Regions from separate parts of the Pseudescherichia vulneris genome, predicted to be linked through region 4. Evidence: predicted binding sites of a transcription regulator. Region 4 holds the regulator's gene; each other region holds the start of a gene.
What was found. Region 4 encodes sigma-54, which starts transcription at its own class of promoters, with help from an activator protein. Its sites were predicted from a motif close to GTTGGCACANNTTTCGCTNT; they were not measured.
Positions count from the first base shown of each region.

Region 1: a site for sigma-54 is predicted at 1,415-1,434, ahead of glnK (P-II family nitrogen regulator). Genes of this name have one in related genera too.
Region 2: a site for sigma-54 is predicted at 879-898, ahead of hypA (hydrogenase maturation nickel metallochaperone HypA). Genes of this name have one in related genera too.
Region 3: a site for sigma-54 is predicted at 1,469-1,488, ahead of glnA (glutamate--ammonia ligase). Genes of this name have one in related genera too.

Region 1 is NZ_LR607338.1:1,946,953-1,949,155, reverse strand. It holds gene amtB (ammonium transporter AmtB) at 1-992, opposite strand, end outside; gene glnK (P-II family nitrogen regulator) at 1,024-1,362, opposite strand; gene FN633_RS08310 (SmdB family multidrug efflux ABC transporter permease/ATP-binding protein) at 1,617-2,203, opposite strand, start outside.
Region 2 is NZ_LR607338.1:3,853,634-3,855,836, reverse strand. It holds gene hypB (hydrogenase nickel incorporation protein HypB) at 1-496, opposite strand, end outside; gene hypA (hydrogenase maturation nickel metallochaperone HypA) at 500-850, opposite strand; gene hycA (formate hydrogenlyase regulator HycA) at 1,039-1,506, shown strand; gene FN633_RS15990 (4Fe-4S dicluster domain-containing protein) at 1,587-2,192, shown strand; gene hycC (formate hydrogenlyase subunit 3) at 2,189-2,203, shown strand, end outside.
Region 3 is NZ_LR607338.1:558,286-560,488, forward strand. It holds gene glnA (glutamate--ammonia ligase) at 1-1,387, opposite strand, end outside; gene typA (ribosome-dependent GTPase TypA) at 1,760-2,203, shown strand, end outside.
Region 4 is NZ_LR607338.1:2,743,162-2,745,364, reverse strand. It holds gene lptB (LPS export ABC transporter ATP-binding protein) at 1-210, shown strand, start outside; gene rpoN (RNA polymerase factor sigma-54) at 258-1,691, shown strand; gene hpf (ribosome hibernation promoting factor) at 1,714-2,001, shown strand; gene ptsN (PTS IIA-like nitrogen regulatory protein PtsN) at 2,084-2,203, shown strand, end outside.

The sequences.
Region 1 (2,203 bases), 800 kb from region 4:
TCAACGCGCAGCCAGCGTTTCAGCATGGTCACGCCCCACAGACCGGCCAGGCCTGCCACGATACCAACAATCAGCGAACCGCCTACGCCGATGTAGCCACAGGCTGGCGTCACGGCCACCAGACCCGCAATCGCACCGGAGCATGCGCCCAGCAGCGACGGCTTACCGCGGGTTGCCCACTCGCCGAAGACCCAGGCAAGGATAGCGGCTGCGGTAGCTACCACGGTGTTGACGAATGCCAGAGCAGCGATTTCGTTGGCGGCACTGGCAGAGCCAGCGTTAAAGCCGAACCAGCCAACGTAAAGGATCGCCGTACCGATAAAGACCATCGGCAGGTTGTGCGGTTTGAACGCCTCTTTGCCGAAGCCGACGCGTTTACCAATCAGGTATGCACCCACCAGGCCCGCAATTGCAGCGTTGATGTGAACCACCGTGCCGCCAGCGAAGTCCAGCGCGCCGTGAGAAGCCAGCAGGCCGCCACCCCAGACCATGTGTGCAATCGGCACGTAGGAGAGGGTCATCCACACCACCACGAAGATCAGCACCGCAGAGAAGCGGATACGCTCGGCCAGCGCGCCGACGATCAGGCCAACGGTGATACAGGCGAATGATCCCTGGAACGCAACGTGAATATACTGGTAGAAGCTGCCCATCACGGCGGTCAGCTCGATGTTTTTCAGCATTGCCCAGTTGAAGTCGCCGAAGAAGCTGTTGCCGGTGCCGAACGCCAGCGAGTAGCCATAGACCACCCACAGCACGCACACCAGCGCAAAGGTTACGGTGACCTGGGTCAGCATCGACAGCACGTTTTTGCCGCGGATCAGGCCGCCGTAGAACAGCGCGATGCCGGGAATGGTCATAAACAGCACCAGCGCGGTGCAGATCATCATAAAGGCGTTATCGGCCTTGTCGGCCACGGCCGGAGCCGCCATTGCCAGACCCGGTAACGCTGCCAGTGCGGCCATCGCCGTTTTTAAGGTTAATTTTTTCATTTTTCCCATCCCAATCACTGTGTGTGTGACGTTACAGTGCCGCTTCGTCGGCTTCGCCGGTACGAATGCGGATAACGCGTTGCAGTTCGGCAACGAAAATTTTGCCGTCGCCAATTTTTCCGGTGTAGGCCGCTTTGCTAATGACATCAATCACTTCATCAAGCTGATCGTCAGCAATGGCTACGTCAATCTTTACCTTCGGCAGGAAGTTAACGCTGTATTCAGCCCCGCGGTACAGTTCAGCATGGCCCTTCTGACGACCAAAGCCTTTCACTTCGGTAACGGTCAGCCCCTGAATACCAATAGACGACAGCGCTTCACGGACGTCCTCAAGTTTAAATGGCTTAATGACCACGGTAACCAGCTTCATAAATCCCCCTCAGTCGAAAATCGGTAATGGCCGCAGCTAACACGAAGAAAGTATTGCAAGCGGTGTGCCAGAATTAGAAAAAGGGAAAAATTCAGCGGCTTAAGGCGTGCGGGAAGGAGCAACGGTTACGCAGAAAAGAGTGACAGAGATTCAGATTGTTCCTGGGAAAGAAAAACGCACCATGGTAGTGCATGGTGCGTGCGGTTTTTGCACCAACAGGCGATCCTGTTAGTAGCCTGCCTGATTATGGTGCATCAGGCGATAAGCGACTCTTCTTGCGCACTGGCGGCAAGCTCTTCGCCCGCCAGCTGCAGCTGATACATCTGCCAGTAGCGCCCTTCGGCGGCCAGCAACGCGTGATGATTGCCACGCTCTACCGCCTGCCCGCGATGCAGAACCAGAATAGTATCCGCTTCCACAATAGTAGAGAGGCGGTGGGCTATCACCACCAGCGTCGTATGCTGACGTACCGCCGCCAGCGCCTGCTGAATCGCCTGCTCGGTGCCGGAATCAATGTTCGCCGTTGCCTCGTCAAGGATCAGGATCTGCGGCGTGGCAACCAGCACGCGGGCCAGCGCCAGCAGCTGCTTCTGTCCTACCGACAGGTTATTTCCCTGCTCCCCCAGGCTAGTGTGGATGCCATCAGGCATGCCGCGCACCAGCTCTGCCAGCTGAACGGTCTCCAGCGCCTGCCACACCTGCGCTTCACTGATATCGCGCCCGAGGGTGACGTTAGCAAAGAAGGAGTCCGCCAGCACCACCGGATCCTGCTGGACCATGGCTACGCCCTGGCGCAGCACGTCGTGGCTGAGGGTTGAGAGCGGCCGACCGTCAAGGCGGA
Region 2 (2,203 bases), 1.1 Mb from region 4:
AGCCTTTGCCGGTATTGACCTGAATGGCCGGGGTGCCGGTGGCGCGAATGCGTGCTGCGTCGTTGACAGTCTGCTGATCGCCCTCGATCACCGCACAGGGAACGTTACCTTTCAGGCGCAGCAGCGTTTCGCTCAGCAGGGTGGTTTTACCCGCGCCGGGGCTGGAGACCAGATTAAGCACCAGCTGCTGCTTCGCGGCAAAGCGGGCGCGGTTGCGGGCCGCAAGGTGATTGTTTTTGGCTAAGACGTCGATCTCGATCTCCAGCATCCGCCGCTGGCTCATGCCCGGTGCATGGGTTCCGGCAACGCCGTGGCCGTAGTGGAGATCGCCTTCCGGCGTCCGGGCGGGGGTAAAGGATGACGTTTTCACCCCGGTAATAGCCTGGCCGCTGCGCTGGGCAGGGGCGAAGGGGGCGCTGCGAAATGGCGAGTGGGGGCGGTGCTCATCGCCCTCTATATAGAGATTGCCTTCGCCGCAGCCGCAGGTACTACACATAGTCTACTCCTGTTCAATTTCGAGTCGCTGGATCTGCAGGCCGTCGTCGGCCACGATCTGCAACATGTTGCTCTGGCACTGGGGACAGCGCCGCACCCGCTGGCTCAGCAGGGTCACATACTGCTGGCAGTTTTCGCACCAGCACTCCGCCTGCTGCTCGTCGATATGCAGCGTGCAGCCTTCCGCCAGCGTGCCCCGACATACCAGTTCAAAGCAGAAGGTGAGGGCGCTGCTCTCTACACAGGAGAACGCGCCTATCTTCAGCCATACGCCGGTCACCCGCCGTGCGCCGTGCGCCGCCGCCTGCTGCTCAATAAGCTCCAGCGCCCGCTGGCATAGGGTTATTTCGTGCATAGGGCCTCCCGTTATTCACAGCGCCAATAATGCAATAACGGTGCCAGCCAACGAAAACGACGTTACTGACGATGTCGACGCTGACGAAATGACACTGCCATTCAATTAATTTCATTAAAAATCAAATAGTTAAAAAATGGCATGGAAAGTGCTATATGGGCTGGTCACAACTAACCGGGTAATCTGAAATGACCATTTGGGAAATTAGCGAAAAAGCTGACTTCATTGCCGAACGGCACCATCGCCTGCAAGAGGAGTGGCAGGCTTACTGCAACTCGCTGGTGCAGGGCATTACGCTCTCCAAAGCCCACCTGCATCACGGCATGTACTGCGCGCCGGAGCGGGATCTCTGCTTTGTGCTGTTCGAACACTTCCTTATTACCGTCGCCCTGGCGGACGGCTTTAACAGCCACACCATCCACTATCTGGTGGAGAGCAAAAACGGCGGCGAGCAGCTACTGATTGCCGAGGCCCAGCTGGCGCAGGATGGCCGCATCGATGGCCGGATCAACAATCGCGACCGCGCCCAGGTGTTGGAGCACTACTTAGAGAAGATCGGTCCAGTTTACAACGGCCTGTATTCAGCCATTCAGCAGGACACGCCGGTAGATCTCCGCCAGCTCGTCAATCAATCCGCCCAGGCCTCGGTGGCCTGAATGCCTGCCGTGTCGAGGAGTGTCGAAATGACAGGCCGTCGGCACGATTTCGTCAAAAATGACCACCTGAGGAGTGTCCGGTGAATCGTTTTGTTATTGCTGACGCCACGCTCTGTATCGGCTGCCACACCTGTGAAGCCGCCTGCTCAGAGACGCACCGCCAGCACGGGCTGCAATCGATGCCCCGCCTGAGCGTGATGCGCAGCGCGAAAGAGTCTGCCCCGCAGCTTTGTCACCACTGTGAGGATGCGCCCTGCGCCGGGGTCTGCCCGGTCAACGCTATCAATCGCGTGGACGGCGCGGTACAGCTCAATGAGAGCCTGTGCGTGAGCTGCAAGCTGTGCGCAATCGCCTGTCCTTTCGGCGCGATTGAGATGAGCGGCAGCCGTCCGCTGCATATTCCGGCTAACGCCAACTCACCGAAAGCGCCTCCCGCGCCGCCTGCCCCTGCTCGCGTCAGCTCCCTGCTCGACTGGGTGCCTGGCATACGCGCCGTAGCGGTGAAGTGCGATCTCTGTGACTTCGATGAGGGCGGCCCGGCCTGCATCCGCACCTGCCCAACCGGCGCACTGCGGATGGTGAATTCGCTGGATATCGCCCGGGCCAGCAAACGCAAGCGCGAGCTGACCCTCAACGGCGACTATGGCGACCTCTCGCTGCTCAACCTGCAAGGAGGCGCGAAATGAGCGCATTTATG
Region 3 (2,203 bases), 2.2 Mb from region 4:
ACTCAACCGGGTGCGGCGTCATACGAACACGGTCATTCTCTTCGATACGCAGGGCGATATAGGCATCGATCGCGTCGTTAGTGAACACGCCGCCTGCGGTCAGGAACTCGCGGTCTGCATCAAGCGCCTGCAGGGCCTCTTCCAGGGAGCCAGCAACCTGCGGAACTTCTTTCGCCTCTTCCGGCGGCAGGTCGTACAGGTTTTTGTCCATGGCTTCGCCTGGGTGGATCTTGTTCTTGATACCGTCAAGACCGGCCATCAGCAGGGCAGCGAAGCACAGGTACGGGTTAGCCGCCGGGTCCGGGAAGCGCACTTCGATACGGCGCGCTTTCGGCGAGGTGACTACCGGGATACGGATAGAGGCAGAGCGGTTACGGGCAGAGTAGGCCAGCATAACCGGTGCTTCGTAACCCGGGACCAAACGCTTGTAGGAGTTAGTGGTCGGGTTCGCCAGGGCGTTGATCGCTTTAGCGTGTTTGATTACGCCGCCGATGTAGAACAGGGCTTCTTCAGACAGGCCAGCATATTTGTCGCCAGAGAACAGGTTGGTGCCGTTCTTGGACAGGGACATGTGGCAGTGCATACCGGAGCCGTTATCGCCGAACATCGGTTTTGGCATAAAGGTCGCGGTTTTGCCGAAGCGATGCGCAACGTTGTGCACGACATATTTGTAGATCTGAATTTCGTCCGCTTTTTTGGTCATGGTGTTGAAGCGGGTCGCCACTTCGTTCTGACCTGCAGTCGCCACTTCGTGGTGGTGCGCTTCAACCACCAGACCCATCTCTTCCATCACCAGACACATGGTGGAACGGATGTCCTGAGAGGAGTCAACCGGCGGAACCGGGAAGTAACCGCCTTTCACAGCCGGACGGTGACCTTTGTTACCACCTTCGTATTTGGTGGAGGTGTTCCATGCGCCTTCGATATCGTCGATAGCCACGTGGGAACCGGAAATGTTGGCACCAAAGCGAACGTCGTCAAACAGGAAGAACTCTGGCTCAGGCCCGAACAGAACGGTGTCTGCGATGCCGGTGGAGCGCAGGTACTCTTCAGCGCGTTTAGCGATGGAGCGTGGGTCGCGATCGTAGCCCTGCAGTGTGCCTGGCTCAAGGATATCGCAACGGATAATCAGGGTAGACTCTTCGAAGAACGGATCAATAACCGCGGTAGAGGCGTCCGGCATCAGCACCATGTCGGATTCGTTGATGCCTTTCCAGCCACCAATCGAAGAACCATCAAACATTTTGCCTTCTTCAAAGAAGTCAGCGTTAACCTGATGGGCTGGGATAGTGACATGCTGCTCTTTACCTTTGGTATCAGTGAAGCGCAGATCGATAAACTTCACTTCATGTTCGTTCAGCATCGTCAAAACGTGTTCAGCGGACATACTTAACTCTCCCGGAATTTTTGGTCGTCGTGGTAACGAGGTTCTACACTTTATAAGTGGCACAATCGCCTTGCCTAAGATAAAGCGAAATCTGTGCCAACTTTTAAAACACCCCCAAAAGGCGCTATCATGCACGTCATAGTGCAAAAGGGCTGCACCATAATGGTTATCTTGCATCAATATAGTGCATCTGCGCGATCGTAGTGCACTGTATTGGTGCAATTTACATTAAGACAGCTCTCTACCGCTTCGTGAAACCGATCACAAAGCCCTACTTTCTATATTGTTTGTAAAGGTTCTTTGTGATCCTGTTCTGTACTGCGATTAATACGTGTACAATAACGCGCTATTTCTAATGCCTGAGGCAAAGTTGTGATCGAAAATTTGCGTAACATCGCCATCATTGCGCACGTTGACCATGGTAAAACGACCCTGGTTGACAAGCTGCTGCAGCAGTCTGGTACCTTCAGCGAGCGTGCTGAGACTACCGAACGCGTGATGGACTCCAACGATTTGGAGAAAGAGCGTGGGATTACCATCCTCGCGAAAAACACCGCTATTAAATGGAATGACTACCGTATCAACATCGTTGATACCCCGGGTCACGCCGACTTCGGTGGTGAAGTTGAACGTGTCATGTCCATGGTAGACTCCGTACTGCTGGTGGTCGATGCTATGGACGGCCCAATGCCGCAGACCCGCTTTGTAACTAAAAAAGCGTTTGCGCACGGCCTGAAGCCAATTGTCGTTATCAACAAGGTTGACCGTCCGGGCGCGCGTCCTGACTGGGTTGTGGATCAGGTCTTCGATCTGTTC
Region 4 (2,203 bases):
GTTATCGACATTAAGCGCATCATTGAGCACCTGCGCGACAGCGGACTCGGCGTGCTGATCACCGATCACAACGTGCGCGAGACGCTGGCCGTGTGTGAACGCGCCTACATCGTCAGCCAGGGGCATCTGATTGCCCACGGTACGCCGCAGCAAATCCTTGAAGACGAACAGGTTAAACGCGTATATCTTGGGGAAGACTTCAGACTCTGATAGGGTTAATGACGGTAATGTTTTAGCGGGAGAGAAGTGCTCTGAACATGAAGCAAGGTTTGCAACTGCGGCTAAGCCAACAGCTCGCCATGACGCCCCAACTGCAACAGGCTATTCGTCTGTTGCAGCTCTCGACGCTGGAACTTCAGCAAGAACTTCAGCAGGCGCTGGATAGCAACCCGCTGCTGGAGCAAACCGATCTTCACGATGAGATAGATGCCCAGCAGACCCAGGATACCGAAACGTTAGACTCCGCCGACGCCCTTGAGCAGAAAGATATGCCCGAGGAGCTGCCGCTGGATGCCAGTTGGGATGAGATCTACACCGCCGGTACGCCGTCGGGCAACGGCGTGGACTATCAGGACGACGAGCTTCCCGTCTACCAGGGCGAGACCACCCAGTCACTACAGGACTACCTGATGTGGCAGGTGGAGCTGACCCCCTTCTCTGATACCGATCGCGCTATTGCCACCTCCATTGTCGACGCCGTGGATGAGACCGGCTACCTGACCGTCTCTCTGGAGGATATCCTCGACAGCATGGGTGACAGCAACGTGGGGCTGGACGAGGTCGAAGCGGTGCTGAAACGCGTCCAGCGTTTCGATCCGGTGGGCGTGGCGGCAAGAGATCTGCGCGACTGCCTGCTGATCCAGCTCTCCCAGTTCGCCAGCGATACGCCGTGGCGGGCCGAAGCCAAACTGATCATCAGCGATCACCTCGATCTGCTGGGGAACCACGATTTCCGCACCCTGATGCGCGTTACCCGCCTGAAGGAAGAGGTGCTGAAAGAGGCGGTGAACTTGATCCAATCGCTGGATCCACGCCCTGGCCAGTCGATCCAGACCGGCGAGCCGGAGTATGTGATCCCCGACGTGCTGGTGCGCAAGCACAATGGCCGCTGGATGGTCGAGCTGAACGCTGACAGCATTCCACGTTTGCAGATTAACCAGCACTACGCCGCCATGTGCAGCGGCACGCGTAACGATGCCGACAGCCAGTTTATCCGCAGCAATCTTCAGGAAGCCAAATGGCTGATTAAGAGCCTGGAGAGCCGCAACGATACCCTGCTACGCGTCAGTCGCTGCATCGTAGAACAGCAGCAGGCCTTTTTCGATAAAGGCGAAGAGTTTATGAAACCGATGGTGCTGGCGGATATCGCCCAGGCCGTCGAGATGCACGAATCTACCATTTCACGCGTGACAACCCAGAAGTACCTCCACAGCCCGAGAGGTATTTTTGAGCTTAAATACTTCTTCTCTAGCCACGTAAATACCGAAGGCGGTGGCGAAGCCTCGTCAACGGCCATCCGCGCGCTGGTGAAGAAGCTGATAGCCGCAGAAAATCCTGCGAAACCACTGAGTGACAGTAAGTTGACCACCCTGCTGTCCGACCAGGGTATCATGGTGGCTCGCCGCACCGTTGCGAAGTATCGAGAGTCTTTATCCATCCCGCCGTCTAACCAGCGCAAGCAGCTGGTCTGACCCAACCGATAAGGAAGACACTATGCAGCTCAACATTACAGGGCACAATGTCGAAATTACTGAAGCACTGCGCGATTTTGTCGGTACAAAATTTGCTAAGCTGGAGCAGTACTTCGAGCGGATCAATCAGGTCTACATTGTGTTAAAAGTGGAGAAAGTGACGCACGTCGCGGACGCCACACTGCACGTAAACGGTGGCGACCTCCACGCCAGTGCGGAAGGGCAAGACATGTATGCGGCTATCGACGGTTTAATTGATAAACTGGCGCGACAGTTAAACAAACATAAAGATAAACTGAAACAACACTAATTGTCCGGGCGTTCGACGGCAGTTAGCAACCTGCTGTGGTCACGCAGCAGGTTGTCTGCACGAGTAACGCTTAGGTGAATTTATGATGAACAACGATTCCGCTCTTCAATTGAGCAATGTCCTTAACCAGGAATGTACCCGCAGCGGCGTGCACTGCCAGAGTAAAAAGCGTGCGCTGGAGATTATCAGCGAGCTGGCTGCC